3 regions of the Halobacillus sp. 12SKB genome follow, and region 3 is predicted to be linked to each of the others. Evidence: a T-box and tRNA genes for the amino acid it is inferred to sense, from the RefSeq annotation. Region 3 holds a T-box; the other regions hold tRNA genes.
The links. A T-box is a leader RNA that pairs with one kind of tRNA and senses whether it is charged. The one in region 3 lies ahead of argS (arginine--tRNA ligase), so its partner is inferred to be a tRNA-Arg.
Positions count from the first base shown of each region.

Region 1: it encodes a tRNA-Arg, which carries the amino acid that the T-box ahead of argS (arginine--tRNA ligase) is inferred to sense. The anticodon was not compared.
Region 2: it encodes a tRNA-Arg, which carries the amino acid that the T-box ahead of argS (arginine--tRNA ligase) is inferred to sense. The anticodon was not compared.

Region 1 is NZ_JBRFWR010000001.1:1,999,497-2,007,066, forward strand. It holds gene rapZ (RNase adapter RapZ) at 1-560, shown strand, start outside; gene mgfK (gluconeogenesis morphogenetic factor MgfK) at 564-1,517, shown strand; gene whiA (DNA-binding protein WhiA) at 1,551-2,507, shown strand; gene ACQ4XT_RS09580 (HPr family phosphocarrier protein) at 2,638-2,892, shown strand; gene clpP (ATP-dependent Clp endopeptidase proteolytic subunit ClpP) at 2,990-3,577, opposite strand; tRNA gene ACQ4XT_RS09590 (tRNA-Arg) at 4,197-4,272, shown strand; gene ACQ4XT_RS09595 (ubiquinone biosynthesis protein COQ4) at 4,532-4,756, shown strand; gene ACQ4XT_RS09600 (glutaredoxin family protein) at 4,854-5,075, shown strand; gene ACQ4XT_RS09605 (sugar-binding transcriptional regulator) at 5,227-6,255, shown strand; gene gap (type I glyceraldehyde-3-phosphate dehydrogenase) at 6,294-7,301, shown strand; gene ACQ4XT_RS09615 (phosphoglycerate kinase) at 7,481-7,570, shown strand, end outside.
Region 2 is NZ_JBRFWR010000001.1:1,043,395-1,050,964, forward strand. It holds gene aldA (aldehyde dehydrogenase) at 1-957, opposite strand, end outside; gene ACQ4XT_RS05250 (hypothetical protein) at 1,641-1,892, opposite strand; gene ACQ4XT_RS05255 (YjcZ family sporulation protein) at 2,002-2,112, opposite strand; gene ACQ4XT_RS05260 (M50 family metallopeptidase) at 2,217-2,873, opposite strand; gene modA (molybdate ABC transporter substrate-binding protein) at 2,971-3,756, shown strand; gene modB (molybdate ABC transporter permease subunit) at 3,753-4,427, shown strand; tRNA gene ACQ4XT_RS05275 (tRNA-Arg) at 4,460-4,532, opposite strand; gene ACQ4XT_RS05280 (deoxynucleoside kinase) at 4,726-5,367, shown strand; gene ACQ4XT_RS05285 (deoxynucleoside kinase) at 5,364-6,047, shown strand; gene ACQ4XT_RS05290 (NUDIX hydrolase) at 6,084-6,539, opposite strand; gene ACQ4XT_RS05295 (MFS transporter) at 6,618-7,570, opposite strand, start outside.
Region 3 is NZ_JBRFWR010000001.1:249,334-256,903, reverse strand. It holds partial or broken gene ACQ4XT_RS01325 (AAA family ATPase) at 395-914, shown strand; gene ACQ4XT_RS01320 (hypothetical protein) at 958-1,188, opposite strand; gene argS (arginine--tRNA ligase) at 1,261-2,943, opposite strand; T-box leader at 2,983-3,197, opposite strand; gene ACQ4XT_RS01310 (DUF421 domain-containing protein) at 3,293-3,913, shown strand; gene ACQ4XT_RS01305 (thioredoxin family protein) at 3,971-4,300, shown strand; gene proC (pyrroline-5-carboxylate reductase) at 4,616-5,458, shown strand; gene proB (glutamate 5-kinase) at 5,498-6,628, shown strand; gene ACQ4XT_RS01290 (glutamate-5-semialdehyde dehydrogenase) at 6,649-7,570, shown strand, end outside.

The sequences.
Region 1 (7,570 bases), 1.8 Mb from region 3:
AAACACGCAGGTCCCATCCCCTTGCTAAAGAAGGGCTGCCACTTGAAGGTATACGCAAAGAGAGAAAAATGCTGGATGAGCTGAGAGGCCGTTCGCAAACGATCATTGATACAACATCATTGAAACCGAAAGAACTCCGGGAGCGGATTATTGAAAAGTACCGTCAAAAGGAACAACAGGTGTTTTCCATTCAGATGGTATCCTTCGGTTTTAAATACGGCGTACCCATTGATGCCGACTTAATGTTTGATGTCCGTTTCCTGCCGAACCCGCATTATGTTGAACATATGCGCCCGTTGACAGGGTTGAACACAGAAGTATCCTCCTATGTTTTTAAATGGACAGATACACAGAAGTTCCTTGAAAAGCTGAAAGACTTGCTGCAATTCATGCTGCCTCAATACAAACGTGAAGGAAAAAGTCAGCTTGTTGTTGCTGTCGGCTGTACAGGCGGTCAACATCGCTCTGTAGCACTTGCTGAGCACTTATCGGAATATTTCTCTACCGACTTCGTGACCCATGTCACTCACAGAGACATTGATAAAAGAAAGGGTTTGTAACGGATGGATCATAAGACCAAGCCGCGTGTCGTCGTTGTAGGTGGCGGGACCGGAATGCCTGTGCTTTTGCGCGGGTTGAAAAATTTACCGATCGACCTGTCAGCCATTGTTACAGTGGCTGATGACGGTGGGAGCTCCGGCCGCTTACGTAATGAGATGGCCATTCCCGCTCCAGGGGATATCAGGAATGTTGTCGCTGCCTTATCGGATGCTGAACCTATGCTCCTTGAGCTTTTTCAACACCGGTTTGCAGCGGGTAACGGCCTGTCCGGTCATTCCATGGGAAATCTCCTGCTAGCTGCGATGGCATCCATGACGGGAGATTTTTATAAAGGGATCAAAGAAATCTCCAGAGTCCTGAACGTGCGTGGTCATATTTATCCGATTGCCAATCATTCAATGAACCTCCATGCAGAAATGGAGGATGGGACGGTTGTGACCGGTGAGTCTAGTATTCCTAAGCAGAACAAGAAAATAAAAAGGGTGTACGTAAGCCCTACACCGGTTCAGCCTTTGCCGGAAGCCGTAGAAGCAATCAAATCCGCAGATTTGATTGTCATCTCACCTGGAAGTCTTTATACAAGTATATTACCGAATATCATTATTCCTGAAATCGGTCAGGCATTGAAAGAAACGAAAGCGATGGTCACTTATATATGCAACGTGATGACGCAGCAGGGGGAAACTTCTGGTTACACGGCTGCTGATCATATACAGGCATTATTTGATCATATCGGAGAAGATGTGTTACAGTCAGTGATTGTGCATAATCAACCGATTGATCAAGGGGTAAGGGCTGCATATGCGGAAGAAAATGCCGAGCCCGTTGTTTATGATATTGAAAGAATTAAGTCCATGGGATTGAAAGTCATAGAAGAAGATATCATCGACCATAGCAAGCCTATGCTACGTCATGACACAGATAAATTAGCAAAGTTACTGCACTCCATGCTTTAGGTGTTGCGTGGTAGGTAGAAGGGGGTGTACATCATGTCATTTGCATCAGAGATCAAAAAAGAATTAACCAATGTAGAAGCAGATACTTGCTGTATGGAATCGGAGCTAGCTGCCCTTGTTCGCATGAACGGCACCTTTTCCCTTTCCAACCGTGAATATATTCTGGATGTACAAACAGAGAATGCAGCGATTGCGAGAAGGATCTACACGTTAATCAAAAAGCTTTATCCCTACCCGGTTGAACTCCTTGTCCGGAAAAAAATGAGGTTAAAAAAGAACAATGTTTATATTGTCAGGATGACGGAGAAAGCGAAAGTCGTCCTTGAAGATCTTGAAATCCTGAAAGGTCCTCTATCCATTAATCCAGACATCCCTCAAAAGTATTTGAACGATACATGTTGTAAAAGGGCTTATTTACGAGGAGCATTTCTTGCGGGTGGTTCAGTCAATAACCCGGAAACTTCTTCCTATCATCTTGAAATTCATTCTTCTGATGAGGAACACAACGAGGCGTTGTGTAAGCTTATGAATAGTTTCGGGTTGCACGCAAGGACACTCAGTCGGAAAAAAGGATACATTACCTACTTGAAAGAAGCGGATAAAATCACGGAGCTCATTAGTAATATAGGAGCACACCAGGCGCTTTTCAAGTTTGAAGATGTGAGGATCGTCCGCGATATGAGGAACTCCGTCAATCGTCTCGTCAATTGTGAGACTGCGAATTTGAATAAGACGATCGGTGCCGCTTTCCGTCAAGTAGAGAACATAAAATTCATTAAACGGACAGTAGGTTTAGAGGCCCTGCCGGATAAATTGCAGGAGATTGCATCTTTAAGGCTGCAGCACCAGGAAGTTTCTTTAAAAGAGCTTGGTGAGTATGTTTCTGGTGGATCGATCAGTAAATCAGGAATCAACCACCGCCTGCGTAAAATCGACGAGTTTGCCGAAAAAGTTAGAAAAGGTGAAGTCACAGAAAACACAAGAAACTAATGTTTCCTTAACAAATTCATGCTATAATGAAATACAATTATAAACGCTTTCTACAAGAGAGCGTTCTTTTTTCTAAGTATTGAATCCGCTTACAAAGAAGTTGAAATATAGAATGAGAGGAGAATGACAGGTGATTGAAAGGACGATAACGATTGAGCTCGAAACAGGTTTACAGGCAAGGCCAGCAGCACAATTCGTACAAGAGGCGAACAAGTTCACCGCAGATGTTTTTATTGAAAAAGGTGAGAAACGTGTAAATGCCAAAAGCATTATGGGGTTAATGAGCCTTGCTGTCGGGACCGATGAAGAAATCAAATTGATTGCAGATGGCTCTGATGAGGAAGAAGCAGTTCAGGTTCTTACCGACTTTGTGAAAAATGAGTAATAGATGTTTATGTGAAAAAATGAACGTTCTCCAATGAGGGAACGTTTTCATATTTCACAAAAAAATCCGCTGTGTAATCACAGCGGATTTTGTGTCTTTATTGTTCGTTTTTCTCCATTACTTTATCAATCAAGCCGTAGTCAACAGCTTCGTGGGCAGACATGAAGTTATCACGATCCGTGTCGCGTTCGATGACTTCCATTGGTTGTCCAGTACGCTCAGCAAGGATCTTGTTCAGCTTCTCGCGCATCTTAATGATACGCTTCGCGTGAATTTCGATATCTGAAGCCTGACCTTGTGTGCCTCCAAGTGGTTGGTGAATCATAACTTCACTGTTTGGTAGTGCATAACGTTTACCTGGTTCACCGGCGTTCAGCAGGAATGCACCCATAGATGCAGCCATACCTGTGCAGATTGTGGATACGTTCGGCTTGATGAACTGCATCGTATCATAAATCGCCATACCTGCCGTGATTGAACCACCAGGGGAGTTGATGTATAGGGAAATGTCTTTTTCCGGGTCGTCAGCCGCAAGGAAAAGCAACTGCGCAACAACAGAGTTTGAGATGTTATCATCGATCGGGCTTCCCAGCATGATGATCCGGTCTTTAAGTAAGCGGGAGTAAATATCATAAGCACGTTCTCCGCGGTTTGTTTGTTCAATAACTGTAGGGACTAAATTCATTTGAAATTCCTCCTTAACATCAAATTAATAATGATGGAATACATTCATCATACCTATAAGGTCAATAAAGGTCAAACAAAAACAATCGACCTTTTATCCTTTATTTCAGCAAGGTTTGTTATGCCTTTTGAGTATGAAAAAAGGTTATTCTTATTCGTTCTATGTGATGTGTTCCAATTCCTTCTACCATCATACCCTAAATTTACCTATATAAACGTCCAAACCTATAATTAAGCTACATGGCAAGGGGGACATTTTTATGAGATGTTTTGGGGTTTGTTACTGAATTGAGCGCCTGGGGTGGTTGGGAATCTACACGTCTAGCTCCATCGCCCAGACACTCGTGTCTACCAAGGCGATTCCGCATTTGAACACTTTCCTGTGGGGGAGGGTCGAACTTCCACGGGCTACGTCCTGCGGGATGTTGCTATCTCCTTCTCCCGCGGGATTCTCACAGCTTCCCACCCGCCCCATGGAAAGCGAACCTTTTCCCGTAGCCCCTAAGCTCTTATAAAATCTTCGAAACAGATCCTTCACAAGGGAGCTTTTCTGGAAGATCATAAAAATGGGTTGCGTTTTTTGGTGATTCTCCTTATAATATTAAATGCATGTCGCTTTTGCGCCCGTAGCTCAGTTGGATAGAGCGGTAGATTCCGGTTCTACGTCAGTCGGGGGTTCGAATCCTCTCGGGCGCGCTGAATAAAAAGACCTTCCTTGAATGTAAGGAAGGCCTTTTTTTTACAAAAATATCATTATATTAATATACTAATCCTTTGTGATTTATGGTGGTTACAAGAGTGTTATTTAAATATTAATTAAACAGATATCACACAGGAATTATACGAACGTTTATTTGGTTTTATTATCGTCATGTAGGTTCTTTTTGCCTTATTTGTGTGTTATGATTGAATAAATAAAGTCAGACTTTTCGCTTTATTTAGAAGAGGGGTATTTATGACAAACCTAATCCGTTACAAAATGTTGTCGACCGAAGAGGTTTCTGAAGACAGGCGGATTCACTTGTTCGATATGCAGGAACAGCAAAAGTTATCCTTCAACTATAAGTCATTGAAGCGAACACCTGAAAATTATGTAGGTGAAGAATTAGCTCATTTCTTGGATAAGCGTAAGTTGAAAATCGATAATGGTTTTTATGATAAAAAAGGACATGCTTCCTGAAGCGTGTCTTTTTTTGTGTGAGAAGCTCTGGAGGAGGATGGATATTGGAGTGTATCCTTTGGTATGATGAAGGTGAAAAGTTCAGGAGGGCTTGTGCATGTCTGAAGTCGTATTATATGTAAAAGAAAACTGTGGATTATGTGAAGAAATCAAAGGCCTATTATCACTGTTCGATGTCAAAGTAGTCATGGTGGATATTGAGAAAGATCCAGAACTATTAGAGAAGTATTTGCTTGAGGTACCGGTGTTAAAGATCGGTGCGGAAGAGTTGGATTATCGTGAAATTGATTACATAGAACTAATGAAGCGTTTACAATGAAAAACGTATGGGTTTTCGCTTGCACGTGGACAACCCCACTGTTAATATAAAGTTGAAATAGGATATTTTTTTGCTCCGAGCGGGACATAATATGACTAGCTGGGACGTAATACATCCCGGTTGGTACCATTTCAAAGAAGGAGCTTTTTCCATGAGAGCGTTCATCGACTTACAAAAAAAATTATTCCCGGATGTCCTGGACGTTATACAGCGCCGTTATCAGCTGTTGTATTACATCCAGATCATGCAGCCTGTAGGCCGAAGAGCGTTAGCTGAAAGCGTTGAGCTGGCTGAACGTACGGTCCGAAGCGAAGTGGACTTTCTGAATAAACAAGGAGCTGTAGAGATTACCTCAAGAGGCATGCACTTAAGTTATGAAGGGCAGAACATTCTTGAGCAGTTAGCTGAGTTTATTAAAGAGGTCTCTGGGATTAAGGTTTTAGAACAACAATTAAAGGATAAATTAAATTTAGACCATGTCGTTGTTGTTCCTGGTGATAGTGATGAGCTTAATTGGGTAAAACAAGAGATGGGAAAAGCATGTGTCCAGTATTTGAAAGAACATATGTCGCCTGACCAGGTGATAGCCATTACAGGCGGAACAACGATGGCATCCGTCGCGCAAGTGATGACGCCGCTGTCTGGAGCTGATCAGTGCTTATACGTACCTGCACGTGGAGGCTTAGGTGAAAGAGTTGAAAACCAGGCCAACACAATCTGTGCGGAAATGGCGAAAAAAGCAAGGGGTGACTATCGTCTTTTATATGTACCCGATCCCCTCAGTGAGGAATCCTATCAGACGATAAAAGAAGAGCCTTCGATAAAAGAAGTGCTGGATATCATCCGGAACGCTGAAATCGTCATCCACGGAGTAGGCGATGCGCTTACGATGGCAGAACGAAGAAAGACTTCCCCTGAGCAGTTGGAATTAATCAAACAGCATAACGCAGTAGGCGAAGCTTTTGGTTACTATTTCAACGTAGAGGGTCAGATCGTTCACAAAGTTCGTACGGTCGGTCTTCAGTTAGAAGATCTAAAGCGTGCGAAACATGTCATTGCTGTTGCCGGGGGGCGTTCGAAAGCACAAGCCATCTCATCTTATTTCCAACCGGGCCAGAGTAATGTCCTGATCACTGATGAAGGGGCAGCCCAAGAGTTAATAAGGGATTTATCCCTTTAAATAAATATGATTTCAATCATCCTAAGGAGGAATTTTGCATGACAGTAAGAATTGGTATTAACGGATTTGGACGTATTGGACGTAATGTTTTCCGTGCTGCTTTGAACAACAATGAAGTAGAGGTAGTAGCGGTTAACGACTTGACAGATGCAAACATGCTTGCACACTTGCTTCAGTACGATACTGTACACGGTAAGCTTGAGCAAGAAGTGACAACAAACGGTGACAACCTGATTGTCGGCGGAAAAGAAGTCAAAGTACTTTCTGAAAAAGATCCAGCTCAACTTGGTTGGGGAGATCTTGGTGTAGATATCGTGATCGAATCTACAGGTCGCTTCACTCAGCGTGACGATGCGAAGAAACACTTGGATGCAGGTGCTAAGAAAGTCGTTATCTCTGCTCCAGCGAAGCAGGAAGACCTTACAGTCGTTATGGGTGTAAACGAAGATCAGTATGACAAAGATTCTCACCACGTCATCTCTAACGCTTCTTGCACAACGAACTGCCTTGCTCCATACGCAAAAGTTCTTGACGAGAAATTCGGTCTTAAGCGCGGTATGATGACAACTGTTCACTCTTACACGAACGACCAGCAGATCCTTGATCTTCCACACAAAGATTACCGTCGTGCTCGTGCAGCTGCTGAGAACATCATCCCAACAACAACTGGTGCTGCACAAGCCGTTGCAAAAGTTCTTCCACACCTTGATGGCAAGCTTAGCGGTATGGCGATGCGTGTACCAACATCCAACGTTTCCATCGTAGACTTGGTTGCTGAACTTGATAAAGACGTAACAGCTGAAGAAGTGAACGAAGCTCTTCGCGCAGAAGCTGAAGGTAACCTTAAAGGAATCCTTGGCTACAGTGACGAGCCACTTGTTTCCACGGACTACAATGGCAACACTCACTCTTCTATCATTGATGGTCTTTCTACACTAATCCTTGAAAACAACATGGTTAAAATTGTTTCTTGGTATGACAACGAAACTGGTTACTCCAACCGTTGTGTAGACTTGGCTGTATACCTTAAAAACCAAGGCTTGTAATATCTGAGCCGTTTTAGAAAATACTATGAAAAAGCTGGAAAGGAGGAGGTCTCAGGTCCTCCTCCTTTATCCATGTTTTTTCGCATCCTGCTTATCGGCGTTTCTGCACAATGAAACTGTGGAAACGTACATAAGGGCAGGCGTTGAACCTGACCACAAACCAAGGAGGTTGTCATTCTATGAATAAGAAAACAATCCGCGATGTTGAAGTGCAAGGAAAAACGGTCTTTTGCCGTGTGGACTTCAACGTACCGATGAGTGAGGGAGAA
Region 2 (7,570 bases), 790 kb from region 3:
CTTATTTTCCCGAGGATTGCCCATAGTCATCGATTCAAATTTATGACGTAACTTAGCGATCAGCTCATCCGCCACACTTTCATGAACATAGACACGCTCAGCGTTCGTACACGCCTGTCCATTATTAGCGAGACGGGATGTCGTAATGCTTTCAGCTGCCACATCCAGATCCGCATTAGCCGTGACGATCGCAGGTGCTTTACCTCCAAGCTCCAAATTCACTTTCGTAATGTTCTGCGCCGCCGCTTCCATTACTTTCGTACCTGCTGGCACACTACCCGTCATGGATATCATGTGCACGTTTGGATGAGAGGCAAGGGTGTTCCCGATTTCTGAACCTGTTCCTGTCACCACGTTATAAACACCTTTTGGAATCTCGTCCATTGAGTCAACAATTTTTGTGAATTCCATCGCTGTATTCGGTGTCTGCTGACTTGGTTTTAATACTAATGTATTTCCTGTTACAAGTGCCGTGGCTACTTTACGGGCCAAAATGAACACAGGGAAATTCCAAGGGACGATCCCTGCCACAACTCCGATCGGCTTTTTATAAATGAAGATGTTCTCATTCTTACGGTCACTTGGTACAATTTCACCTTCAATTCTACGTGCCCACTCGGACATGTATCGGAAATAATTGATGGCAAGGTCTACTTCTCCACTGGCAAGCTCATAATCTTTCCCTTGCTCTTCTTGTAATAGATCAATAAAAGTAGCTCGGTTTTCTTCTATACGATCTCCGAGTTTCCTTACGATTTTTCCGCGTTCAATATTCGGCGTAAGCTCCCATTCTTTTTGAGCTTCAAACGCTGCTTTCACTGCTCGATTCACATCTTCTTCTGTGCCTTTAGGTATTTGAGAAATGACCTCTTCGGTCGCCGGATTTAAGATATCAATCCATTCAGATCCATTTGATTCTGTATATTCTCCGTTAATATAAAGTTTATGTTGCTGCATGAAAATGACCTCCTGTTGGGATTTACCATTTTCATTCCCCTTGTGCTTCAGAATAAACAAACCAGTGTTCAACAATATGGCAGGATTGTGTAAGGCTTGATTTCGATATTTCCGTTGGGGATTAGGGGCTCCGGGAAAAGGTTCGCTTTCCGTGGGCGAGTGATGAGCCTCCTCGAGCTAACGCTCTGCGGGGTCTCATCTACCACGCACTTCCCACAGGAGTCTCACCGTTTCCCTCCGCCCCTTTGCCATGTGAGTATCTCGAAACCACTTCTGGAATCAACTCATTTTCAACTGATGGAGATGAGTAGTTTTAAGCACACGTGTCAGATATTTGGATTCCTAACGCTTTATAAAGAGAGAGTCCTGCGCACACCACAAGGACAGTGGAAGACTATTCTGTTGTGAGAAGGGATTCGGGTCTCCCCTATATCGAATGGGGTGGTTGGGAAGCTGCGAGACTCCCGCGGGAGAAAGGAGATCGGCGAGATCCCGCAGGACGTAGTCCGAGGAAGCTCGCCACTCCCCCACAGGAAAGCGAGTAGCTTCCCCACCACCCCTAACGCCCAACACGGCAACGAATCCCGATACATCTCGTAACCGAGTCTTCCACAATCGGGAGCTGATCTGCAATTATTAAGTGTTATTTTAGGCATTAAAAAAAGCCCTGTAGGGACAGGACTTTACCATTCGAGGATGAAACCTTTAATTTTCTTGCCATCGCCGGACTCTGCGTGCTGCTCAGCCTCGAAATAAGGATCCTCTTCCTTAAAATGATAAGAGATTGTTTCAGGTTTGAGATAAAGCTTGTACTCTAAGTCCGTCACCTTTGGAAGGGAAATGTCGGCAACGGTTGTTTGGTCGCCCTCTTCATCAATAAGAAGAATATCAATGTGATCATACCCATGCGCTACTAAGTGTTCTTTTAAATCCATAAACGACTCCTCCGTCCAATTATTCTAGTCCCCTGATACCCTTTTCCAAACTTCAAGAAACGTTTAATTTTATGTAACAGCGGGAAAAGATTCCCGCTCTGTTTATTTATTAGTATCCATAACCGTATCCACGGCCACCCATATAAGATGCACCGATGATGATCAAAAGGATGAACAAAACAACCAATAGCGCGAAACCGCCACCGTATCCTCCGCTCATTCCATTCCCCCCTCTCTTACTTACTTTACTACCTTATTCAGGAGGGCTGAAGAAGGCAGGGCATGTGCGGAATTTAATCTTTTTTCTTCTTTTCATTCACAATTTCAGAAAGGAAAGACACGCTTAACGGAAAGCAGGGCAAAGTATAAGGCTTGTATGAAAAAGGACAATCCCCACAAAGGGGCGGGAATGAATTTTGTCGCTTTTGCCAAGTTTGCTGCGTCCCCGGCTTGTCCTGGAGATACAAAGCTGATCCACATCACCTCAAAAGCACTGGTCACAGACTCAACAAGGACGAGCGAAGCGAGGAACAATAAGACGTATTGGACCGTTTGTTCATGACCAGTTCTTAACAGCCATACAAACCCGGCTCCGAAGGTGAGGATCCAAAATAGACCATACACATTCCTCACCCAGAAAAGAAGATTGATGGCAAGGAACGCCATTAAAATATAAATCATCCATTTATACTGCCCGCGGCTGATGAGAAAAAAGAAGACAAAAGCGAAAAAAGAAGCAAAAACATAGCCGGCCATGCTTGTTAACACTTGCCCGATCCATGAAGTATGGCCGGTCAAAGCAAAACCGGATGTATTGGGAAGCAGGGAAATTCTCCTTACTTCTCCCCCTGTAATCAGCGCCATCAGGGAATGACCACTCTCATGGACCATTGTGTTTAATATAGCGAAATATTTTCCTACGACCGGGAGTTGTGTGAGCAGGAAAGCAAGAATAAGTGCTGAAAGAACCTGTAATTTCATATATGAGCACTCCTTTCTTCGTGACCTTTTTATCGCATTCTTTCTACATATGACGTATCTTAAGAATAGAGCCAATGGTAACAAAAGGGGAATAAACATGCGAAAGTTAACATGGATCTCGTGTTCAATGATTTTACTGTTTTTATGCAGCTGTGCTTCTTCATCGGATTCAGATGAGACGAGCGTAAGAATTGCGGCGGCTGCCAGTTTGAAAGATGTGATGGAAGAACTGACTCCTCTTTTTGAGGAACAATACAAAATAGAAATTGAGACCATATACGGAGGTTCAGGTAAATTGGCAAGACAGATTGAACAAGGAGCTCCTGTAGACGTATTCTTGTCTGCCGACTCTCGTTGGATCGAGCTTCTCAAGGAGCAAAACCTTGTGAAAAAAGATACGTACATAGAGTTTACCACCAACCGAATCGTCCTTATCAGTGACGATTCCAAGCATCGTTTGAATACGATCCAGGAACTAAAACTTACAGAAAACGAAAAACTGGCCGTCGGCAATCCAGAAAGTGTGCCTGCTGGTACTTATACGAAACAAGCGTTGGAAAAGATTCACCTTTGGGAGAGTTTAGAGGAGAAGGTGGTATTCGGAAGCGATGTAAGACAAGTCCTTACTTATGTCGAATCCGGTCAGGTGGACTATGGTTTTGTCTATGCCAGTGATGCCATGATTTCCGATCAGGTAACCACTCTTACACAAATAGACCCTACCCTCCATGATTCGATCATATATCCGGGAATCGTTATTTCAAAAAGCCGGACTAAGGAACAAGGAAAGCAGTTTCTTGCTTTTTTAACCAGTGACCAGGCGACAGAAATTTACAAAGCTTATGGATTCAATCCTATGAGAGGTGGAAAGATAGAACAATGAACTTCGAACCTCTTCTTTTGTCTTTGAAAGTAGCGGGAATCGCTACTTTCATCGTATTTATTATCGGAATCATTAGCGCACGACTCATTTCCAGAAAATTATTTCCCGGGAAAAGTATCTTAGAATCGCTGCTTTTACTCCCTCTCGTCCTTCCTCCGACAGTAATTGGATTTGGTCTCCTTTATTTATTTGGTAAGAATGGGTGGATCGGACAATGGCTCATGGACTGGTTCGGTCTTCAGGTGGTTTTTTCCTGGACCGGGGCAGTCATTGCGTCTGCTGTCGTTGCATTCCCTCTTATGTATCAAAGTGCTTCGGCCGCTTTTGAAAATTATGATCAAAACCTGGAGAACGCAGCTTTAACAATGGGAGCTTCGAAAATAAAGGTGTTCTTCACCATATCACTTCCGTTAGCTTGGCCAGGATTACTGGCCGGCTTAGTCATGACTTTCGCTCGTTCCCTCGGTGAGTTCGGGGCTACATTAATGATCGCAGGCTATATCCCTGGTGAAACAGACACCATTCCACTCGCTATCTATTTTGCTGTCGAATCAGGTCGAATGGAAGAAGCCCTCATGTGGGTGGTTGTGATTCTCTGTCTCGGATTCAGTGCAGTATTATGGCTCACCACGTGGAGCCGGAGGAAGATTAACTTCATAAGGAAAGCATAAAAAAAGCTGAAGCTTCAAATAGCTTCAGCCAGCGCCCCCGGCAGGATTCGAACCTGCGGCACACGGTTTAGGAAACCGATGCTCTATCCCCTGAGCTACGGGGGCGTATGAACGTACGAGTAATATTATACAAAACAAACCAAAGATTGAAAAGCAATTGCACCTTAAAAATATCGCTCGGATGTTACTTCAGACGTATGTATATGATAAAATACTATTTGTCTGTCTAAAAGTATCGTATTTTGTAGGTGAGTGATGTGCACTCACGTTTTGAATTGAGTTTGAAGGAGGAAAAGAGATGGGAGATTTACCTTTCATATCCGTTGAAGGGCCCATTGGGGTTGGGAAAACGTCTCTGTCTAAAAAGCTCGCCTCCCAGTTTGATTTTCATTTACTGAAGGAAATCGTTGAGGAGAACCCGTTTTTAGGCAAGTTTTACGACAATATTGAAGAATGGAGCTTCCAAACGGAGATGTTCTTCTTGTGTAATCGTTTCAAGCAGCTCGAAGACATCGACCGGAAATATTTGCAGTCGGGGAAGCCCGTGGTCGCCGATTATCATATATCGAAGAATATGATTTTCGCACGACGCACGTTGAGAGAAGACCAATTTGACAAGTATGCGCAGATTTTTGATATATTGACACACGATATGCCTAAACCGAATATGGTCGTCTATTTACATGCGAGTTTAGATACTCTGCTCGAACGCATCCGCATGCGTAATCGTGATGTAGAGGCAAATATTCAACCTTCTTATCTTGAACAACTCTCTCAAGACTACGAAGACTTCATGAGACATTTTGAAGCCACTCACCCAGAGATTCCTGTGATCCGTTTAAACGGGGATCATATAGACTTCGTAAAACATCAAGACGATTTAAATTATATTGTTGATCAAGTAAAGCAGCATTTAAATAAAGGAGAAGTTATCAAATGAATGCACGTGAACGCTATGGAATTCCACATGACAGCGTCATAACGATTGCAGGTACGGTCGGTGTCGGCAAGTCAACGATGACCAATGCTCTCGCTGATGCCCTCAACTTTCGTACCTCGTTTGAAAAAGTCGATACCAATCCTTATCTCGACAAATTCTATCAGGATTTTGAACGCTGGAGCTTCCATTTACAGATTTACTTCTTGGCGGAACGCTTCAAAGAACAAAAGAAAATCTTTGAATATGGCGGCGGGTTCATACAGGACCGTTCCATTTATGAAGATACCGGCATTTTTGCAAAGATGCACTACGAAAAAGGGACGATGTCCGCAACCGATTATGAAACGTACCGAAACCTGTTTGATGCGATGGTGATGACACCATATTTCCCTCATCCCGATCTTTTAATTTATCTAGAAGGTTCGTTTGATGATATCGTTTCCCGTATCAAAGAACGGGGACGTCCAATGGAACAAGAAACTCCGATAGAATATTGGGAAGAGATGTTTACGCGTTATGACAATTGGATTGATAATTTCAATTCCTGCCCTGTCCTGCGCCTCAATATTGCCGACTACGACGTACTGAATGACAAAACAAGCATCGAACCCGTCCTGGAAAAAATCGGTCACTTCATCCAACAATCACGTAAATGGCGCTCCAGTCATTTATTGACCTAATCATAAAGAAGAAGCTCCTGATGCGTTGGTCCGACATCAGGAGTTTTTTTGTCTATAATCCTCTATCATCATCCGATGACTGCCAATCATTTTCTCAGGAAAGTCATGAAACTCAAAAAATTTCACCTGCACGGTTTCTTCGGGATCAAAAGCATAGTTCCCACGATAATGTCTAGTGAAATAAGCTGTTGTCACAACGTAAAACTCATCGCCATTCGGAGCTCTACTGAACTGATCCTCCCCCGAGTAAACATTTAACAATTGCAGGTCATCGACTTCCAATCCAGTCTCTTCGAGCGCTTCACGTTTCGCGACTTGTTCCGTGCTTTCTCCAAGCTCCATCAAGCCTCCCGGCAGGCCCCATACACCTTGTGGAGACGTTCGTTCCTGCAACAATATTCGTCCCTTTTCATCAATGATGATCACAACCGATCCAACTAATATTACGGGCCGATGGCCGATAATTGCACGTAAATCCTCAACATAACCCATACCATCCCTCCTCTCTTCCTACCTTTTAGTATAACAAGAGAAAAGGACCCCTTTGAATAAAGGAGTCCTTTTTATAGATTATCGTTCCATCGTACTCAGAATTTTTGTTAGGATGACAGCGCCAGCCACCATCACTGCACCGATCCATGGTGTATGAACAAGACCAATCGTATCAACGATGACACCACCCACAGAGGAGCCGATAGCAATTCCGACATTGAATGCGGCGATATTCAAAGCTGAAGCTACATTGACAGCAGATGGCACATATTTCTCAGCTAATTGAACGACCAAAACCTGCAATGCAGGTACGTTCATGAAAGCAAACAATCCCATGAAAAACAATACAACCAAACTCAACACTTTAAATGGAATGACGAAGGCCAAAAGGAGCAATACGATCGCCTGCAACACAAACATCCAAAACAACGCTTTGATCGGCTTTTTATTTGAAACTTTACCGCCAATCGTATTTCCGATCGCCACCGCAACACCATATATAAGCAGGATCACACTGACAAACTTCGGATCGAAACCTGTCACTTCTTCTAGTAAAGGAGCAAGATACGTGAATGCCACAAACGTTCCACCATATCCTAATCCTGTAATGGCGAAGGAGAGCAGAATTCTTTTTTCTGTTAGTATTTTTAATTGGTCCCGAAAGCTTGCTGGAGGTGCTTCTTCCAGGTTTTTGGGGACAAGCAAAGCACTTGCGATGATACCGATTACGCCGAGCAAGGCTACCCCGGCAAATGTTGCCCTCCAACCGAATGTTTGTCCAATGAATGTTCCTAAAGGTACGCCGGTCACTGTTGCAACAGTCAATCCGGTAAACATAAAGGCAATGGCACTCGCCCGCTTATGCTCAGGGACTAAACTTGCAGCAATGGTCGAACCGATAGAAAAGAATATTCCGTGAGAAAAAGCAGTGATGATCCTCGCAATTAACAGCAAGGTAAAACTTGTCGAAACAGCAGCCACTAAATTACCAAGAATAAAAACAACCATGAGACCCAGCAATAAACTTTTCC
Region 3 (7,570 bases):
AAGGTGGATTATAGAACCCCTAAACTTATAAGTGAAGTTCCAATTTCCCCCACATAGGCAGGCATAAAGTGCTTTGTATCAAGCATTTACGTTTTCTAAATGTCCATTGAGTAGAGTTTATATGATTCACTTCCCATAACCATACAAGGTGATCTTCCAAGTAGTGGTTTCGAGAATCTACCATGGTAAAGGGGCGGAGGGGAATGGCGAGACTCCTGCGGGAAAAAAGTGCAGGGTGAGACCCCACAGGACGAAGTCCGAGGAGGCTCACCGCGCTCCCGCGGAAAGCGAGCTATTCCCCGCAGCCCCACCCACTCAATAAAAGTCTCGAAACTGAGTCTTCAAGAAACGTGCCATATACGTTAATAAACACTAACGAAAGGAGGGGGAGAGGATGGTGGGAGAGATCCTTCGAAGAATCCCTTCATTAGATGCAGGGAAAAGATTTGTATTAGGAATCGATGGTTTGAGTCGTTCAGGAAAAACGACACTCACAGAGAAAATAGAAAAGGAACTCCAGAAATCGTCTTTTCCAGTCGTTACGTATCATATCGATGATTACGTTGTGGGAAGAGAGAAGAGATACAATACCGGGTATGAACAATGGTACGAATATTATTTTCTGCAATGGGATGTCAAAGCGTTAAAGGAAGACTTATTTTAAAGCACTGGTAAAAGAGAGTAGGTTGGTTATTGTAGAAGGTGTATTTTTACAAAGGGAAGAGTGGCGAAGCTTTTTTGATTTTGTGGTTTATGTCCAGTGTCCAAGAGAAGAAAGGTTATTAAGAGAAAGTGAGGGAACGAGAAAGAATATCGATAAATTCAAAGAACGGTACTGGAAAGCGGAAGATTACTACATAGCAATGGTCGAGCCTGAAAGACAGGCGGATATTATTGTGAAGTCTTCATCGTGAAAACAAAAAAGGAGAAAAGGTGCACCTTTTCTCCTTACATGTGTTAAAAAATAAAGATCCACATGAGAATGGCGGTTATGACAAATGTGATGGCGTAAATGGTCGTCAGTAACGGAATGCTTCCTGTATCACTCCCGGCGTTTTTCAACTGCTTGGCGTCGTCTTCGGGTGACGATGTGTTCTCAGGTTTGTTTACATGTTTAGCTATAACGATCGTGCCTATCAAGGCAGCTACCGAGGCAATGATCGCAAGTCCGTAATAAATCGGGTACATAGGATGCGCTCCTCTCCCTTTTGTTACTATTATTATAATAGAAGAAAGGTGGAAGTGCTAAAGTTCTCTATGCTACATATTTTCAGGTGCCTGAATCCCGAGAAGGGACAAACCATTTCTTAATTGGTAGTTAACGGCATAAATCAATGAGAGGAGCCCTTGTTCCTCTTCACTTCCAATCACTTTTGTATGGGCGTAAAAACTGTTGAAGTGACCTGCGACATCTAAGAGGTGTCTAGCAAGCTTGGATGGGTCATATTCTTTGTATGCTTTCTCAATCACCTCCGGGAAAAGGCGAATGGTTTTAATTAATGGCCAAGCGGAATCTGTGTGGACGTCTGTTACAGGATGATTAGGATCAAAGTTCCCTTTTTCTAGTAAAGAGACAGTACGCGCATACGTGTATTGCAGATATGGAGCTGTATGACCTTCGAAGGTAAGCATATCCTCCAAAGAAAATTCCACATCATTGCGACGATCGTGTTTAAGGTCGTGAAAGATGACAGCACCTACCCCGACTTGTTCCGCGACCTTTTCCGCGTCCTTCAATTCAGGGTTCTTTTCTTTAATATTATTCGCAGCTTGGGAAATGGCCTCCTGCAGCGCTTGTTCCAGTAAAACGGTCTTCCCCTGACGTGTAGACATTTTCTTTCCGTCTTGAAGCATCATTCCAAAAGAGATATGTTTTAATTGATCCGCCCAGGCAAAATCTGCTTTTTTCAACACATGCTTGATCTGTTGAAAATGAAGGGTTTGTTCGTGGCCGACCACATAAAGTGCTTCATCAAAATCATACGTTTGCTTCCGATCAATCGCAGCTGTCAAATCTCTCGTGGCATAGATGGTCGTTCCATTACTTTTTCGAATAAGGCAGGGAGGTAATCCTTCCTCATCAAGGCGGACGACTTGAGCACCTTCCGATTCTTCCAACATCCCTTTTTCCTGCAACATGTCGATGGTCGTATCCATTTTGTCATTGTAGTAAGCTTCGCCTCGGGTCAAGTCGAAAGTGATGCCTAAAAGATTATAAATTTTCTCAAACTCTTTCAGTGAAACGGCTTTGAACCATTTCCACAAGGCAACCGCCTCTTCATCGTAATTCTCCAATTTCTTGAACCATTCTCTTCCTTCGTCAATAAAGGAGGAGTCTTCTTTTGAAGCATGGTGGAACTTTACATACACTCGGGTCAATTCTTGAATTGGGTTGTGTTTGAGATTTTCTTCTTTTCCCCATTTGAGATAAGCGGCTAATAGTTTTCCGAACTGTGTCCCGTAGTCTCCGATGTAATTGATCTTCACCGTTTCATACCCACATTTTTGAGCAAGGTTGGATAGGGCATTACCAATGACCGTTGATCTTAAATGGCCCATGGAGAAAGGTTTGGCAATATTCGGAGCTGACATATCAAGGACGACAGTCTTTCCTTTTCCAAATTCGTGCCCCCCATAGGCTGCTGGGTCCTGGTAAAATTGGTTCAACGTGTGTTCAGCTACAAACCCCTGATCAAGAAAAATGTTAATGTAGCCGCCTACTGTCTGCACTTCATTGAATACCGGATGTTTCAATTGATTGGAAACTTCTTCGGCAATCAGATGCGGGCTTTTTTTCAACGTCTTTGCCAGCGGGAAACAAGGAAAAGCCAGGTCGCCGTGGCTGGACTGTTTAGGTGTTTCAATCTGTTGCTGCACCCAATCCCGTGGATACTCCTCCCCCAGGATATGAGCGATTTGCAGGGCAAGGATTTGTTTTTCCATAAACCACACCTCCATAAAAATAAAAAACCCCGCCTCTAAAAAAGAGACGAGGTTTGTGCTCGCGGTACCACTCTTATAGCTGTCGTACAGCCACTCGACGTTGTTAACGGGGGCGTCCCCGGCTTTTTCCCTACTCCATGATTCAGGAAAGCTTCTCAAAAGTCCGTTTCACTACTGAAATCCTGCCCAGGCTTCCACCACCCCTGAGTCGCTGATCTGTTTCTGGTAGCTACTCTCTTTTTCCTGGAATTTTATATTTGAAAAAATTATAGCGGAAAGCATTTCCTTTTGCAATCCTTTCCTTGCGAATATCTTGGTTTATTTAGGTGAACATACGATATAGAGGTGATTGATGATGGATTGGATTTGGAAAGCGGTTCTCATTATCATTGTGGGGACAATCATTCTTCGTATTGCCGGTCGGAAATCCATATCACAGATGACGTTATCACAAACGGTCATCATGATTGCGATCGGTTCTTTACTGATCCAACCTGTGGCGGGGAAGAATATATGGGTGACGTTCGGTGTAGGGGGAGTGCTTGTCCTTACATTGATGGTTATGGAATTCAGCCAGGTGAAATTCGATTTTATGGAACGTTTCCTCACAGGCAGGTCTGTTTCCATAATTGAAAATGGACAGTTAAATGAAAAGAATATGAAGAAACTACGTTTTACTGTCGACCAGTTAGAGATGAAGTTAAGGCAGGGCAACATTACGTCCATTGCTGATCTTAAGTCGGCGACCCTTGAACCAAACGGGCAGGTCGGATTCGAGTATAAAGAACACAAAAGACCAGCGACAAAGCAGGACATGGATGACATATACCAACAAATTCTATCGTTAAAACAGATGTTAAATCCAAATCAGGCTGCACAAATCCCGACAGCGAAACCTCCTGCTGAAGATTTATTTAAGGAAGTAGAAACGAAGCAACACCAACACGTTCACCCTGATCGTTTGAATTAAGTCTCCGTGCAGGCATTTTGATCTATTCCTTGATATAATGGAACAGAGGTGAGAAAAGTGGAATCCGTAAACACCATTGAAGAACTACAGGGATTTGTTCATGAACATCCGCTTTCGATTGTTTATGTATCCAGGCCCGGATGTTCGGTTTGTCATGGTTTGCTTCCGCAAGTGGAAAACTTGTTGAACGACTATCCTGAAATTGTGTCCAGACATGTGGACGCTGATAAAATTCCACAAGTGGCGGGAGAGTTTTCAGTCATGACGGTACCTGCCGTTTTGATCTATTCTGAAGGGAAAGAACTATTCCGAAAAGCCCGCTTTGTTCCGATCGGGGAGTTAAACCAGCAACTGGCAAAACTGAATCATTTCATTAATGAAAAATGACCATCTGTTGAAATCCTCAACAGATGGTTTTTTTATATGTTCTTACGGTAAAAATAAAGTCTGATAATTCCCTCAATTTTGCTTTCTCCGGCTTTTCTTGAAAATTCAACCCGCAAATACATGTCTGAGACGAGATTATTTGCGATGAGAAGCGATGAATTGGAAATACCTCTCCATGAAACCGTTTACACTAACTAATTGGCGTATATAGACCCGACTTGCCTAAAACCCCTTGAATAAGATTTGCCCAATGTTATGATGAAAAACGTCTTAAATAAAGCGAACAAAAAATGCGAACGGGAGAGATTAACCCAAATGATTAAACAAACGATTGCTTTTCTAGGTGCAGGCTCTATGGCTGAAGCGATGATTTCAGGCATGGTGGAATCCGGTAATATTCCAGCTGAGAACATCATCGTGACCAATAGAAGTAATCAAGAACGTTTAAATGAAATCAATTATAAATACGGCGTACGCACGGTATTAAAAGATGAATTGAACTTTGCAGAAGTCGATCAGTTCATTTTGGCAATGAAGCCAAAAGATATTGATGCTGTACTTGCCGATTTAAAAGATAAATTGACAGCTAACCAAGTACTTGTTTCTGTACTTGCGGGAATCTCAACATCTTATATGGAAGAACGATTGAATGAAGGTCAGCAAGTCATCCGTGTGATGCCGAATACCTCAAGTATGCTTCGCGAATCTGCGACAGCGATTACGCCAGGCCGTTTTGCAGACATGGACAATGTACTTGTCGCAAAGGAACTACTGAAATCCATTGGCGAAGTTTTCGTCATTGAAGAAGATAAAATGGACGTCTTTACAGGAATAGCGGGAAGCGGACCAGCTTACTTCTATTATTTGATGGAACACATTGAAGAAACGGGTCGTGCAGAAGGCATGGATCGTGAAACTCTTCGCGAAATTGGAGCTCAAACATTGCTTGGAGCAGCAAAAATGATGCTGGAACGCGATGAAAGCCCGACAGAACTACGTGAAAATGTGACATCTCCGAACGGTACGACAGCAGCAGGCCTTAACGCTCTTAATGAAGCTGGTGGAGGTTACGCCATTTCTGAAGCGATTAAAGGAGCAGCCAGTCGTTCGAAAGAATTAAGCAAAGAACTTGAAGGACTACTTGTAGGCAGTAAATAAACGAAACCCATCGACGCGAAAATGTTAAACAGGAGTGATATGTTGAGTCAAGATAAAAAAAGGGTAGTAATTAAAATAGGGAGCAGTTCCCTAACCAGCATGCACGGAGAAGTCAGCCGCCGTAAATTAGAAAAATTAGTAGATGAAGTCGTCCAATTGAAAGACGACGGCCACGAAGTTTTACTCGTATCCTCAGGAGCGGTAGCCGCAGGTTATCGCAAACTAGGTTGCCTCGAGCGCCCAAGCTCTTTACCTGAAAAACAGGCAGCCGCATCCATTGGCCAAGGATTGTTGATGGAATCTTATTCCGATCTTTTCCTATCCCACGGTTATATGGGTTCTCAAATTCTCATTACTCGCAGCGACTTCTCTGATGAAGACCGCTACAACAATGCACGTAATACGATCAATGTGCTGCTTGAACGTGGCATTATTCCAATCGTCAACGAAAATGACACGATTACAATCGATCGACTGAAATTCGGTGATAACGATACACTTTCTGCAAAAGTAGCAGGACTTGTGGATGCTGATCAGTTAATCATCCTATCCGATATTGACGGACTTTACGATGCAGACCCAAGAAAAAATGACGACGCGAAACTACTTGATAAAGTCCACGAAATCACCCCGGAAATCGAAGCAGCAGCTGGTGATCCAGGTAGTGCAGTCGGCACAGGCGGTATGAAGTCCAAGATTGACGCATTCAAGATTTCCATGGCATCCGGTATCTCTTCCTTCTTAGGAAAAGCCAACACACCGAACATCGTTTATGATGCTGTGTACGGAGATGCAACAGGAACGTATTTCGAGACAACGACAGACTCTGAAAACCTTGATCAGAAGAAGCAGTGGATTGCTTTCAATTCTGGACCAGAAGGTGAAGTCATTATCGATCATCGCGCAAAAGAATCGATCGTTGAGATGAAGAAGAGTCTTCTGCCGATGAACGTTCATCATGTGAAAGGACGTTTTGAAAAAGGTGCCGTTGTGCGCATTCACGATCTTGATGGAGATGAGATCGGTCTAGGCGTTGTCAATTATTCTTCAGACGAAATGGAAGAAATGATCAGCCTGACTGAACCTGAACTTGAGTCTTATGAACAAGCAGCAATCGAACGTAAAGATTTTGTCTGCCATTTAGACGTTGCCCTGCCCGTAGGTGTTTAAAATAATCAAGGAGGTCTTTGATGACACTAACAACTAATGTGAACGTTGAAGCACAAGCAATTGAAGCGAAGAAAGCTTCCAAAAAATTGATGATTCTTTCTGAAGAGGAAAAGAACCAGGCGCTTAATCACTTAGCTGATGTACTAGAACGCGAATATGAGACGATTCTATCTGCCAATGAGAAAGATTTGGCGAATGGTCGTGAGAAAGGCTTCACCGAGGCATTTATGGACCGTCTTTCCCTATCAAAAGAGCGTGTAGCTGAGTTTGCCCAAGGATTACGCGATGTTTCTAAACTGGAAGATCCTACAGGTCAAGTGGTGACAGATTGGACGCTTGAAAATGGCCTGCAAGTTGAAAAAGTAACGGTACCTTTAGGTGTCATCGGTATGATTTATGAAGCACGCCCGAATGTTACCGTTGATGCAACGGGTCTTGCGCTGAAATCCGGTAATGCGATTGTTCTGAAAGGCGGATCTTCTGCGATTAACTCCAACCAGGCGATTGTTGAAGTGATGCACCGTGGTCTAGAAGAAACGAAGATCCCGAAAGAAGCGGTACAATTCATCGCATCCACTGACCGCGCAGCAACGAATGAACTTTTCAAAATGAAAGAACACATCGACGTACTCATCCCACGTGGTGGCGGCAAGTTGATCCAAGCCGTTGTTGAGAACGCAACGGTCCCTGTACTTGAAACAGGTGTTGGAAACTGCCACATCTATGTCGATAAGCATGCAGACGTTGAAAAAGCGATCAATATCCTTGTTAACGCGAAAACAGACCGCCCGGCGGTATGTAACGCTGCAGAAACACTTGTCGTCCACAAAGAGTGGTTGAATGACAATAAAGATGCGCTTATCGCTGCATTGAAAGAAAACAATATTGCTGTACACGGTGATGAGTATATCCTGGATATCATCCCAGGCTCTGTCCTTGCCG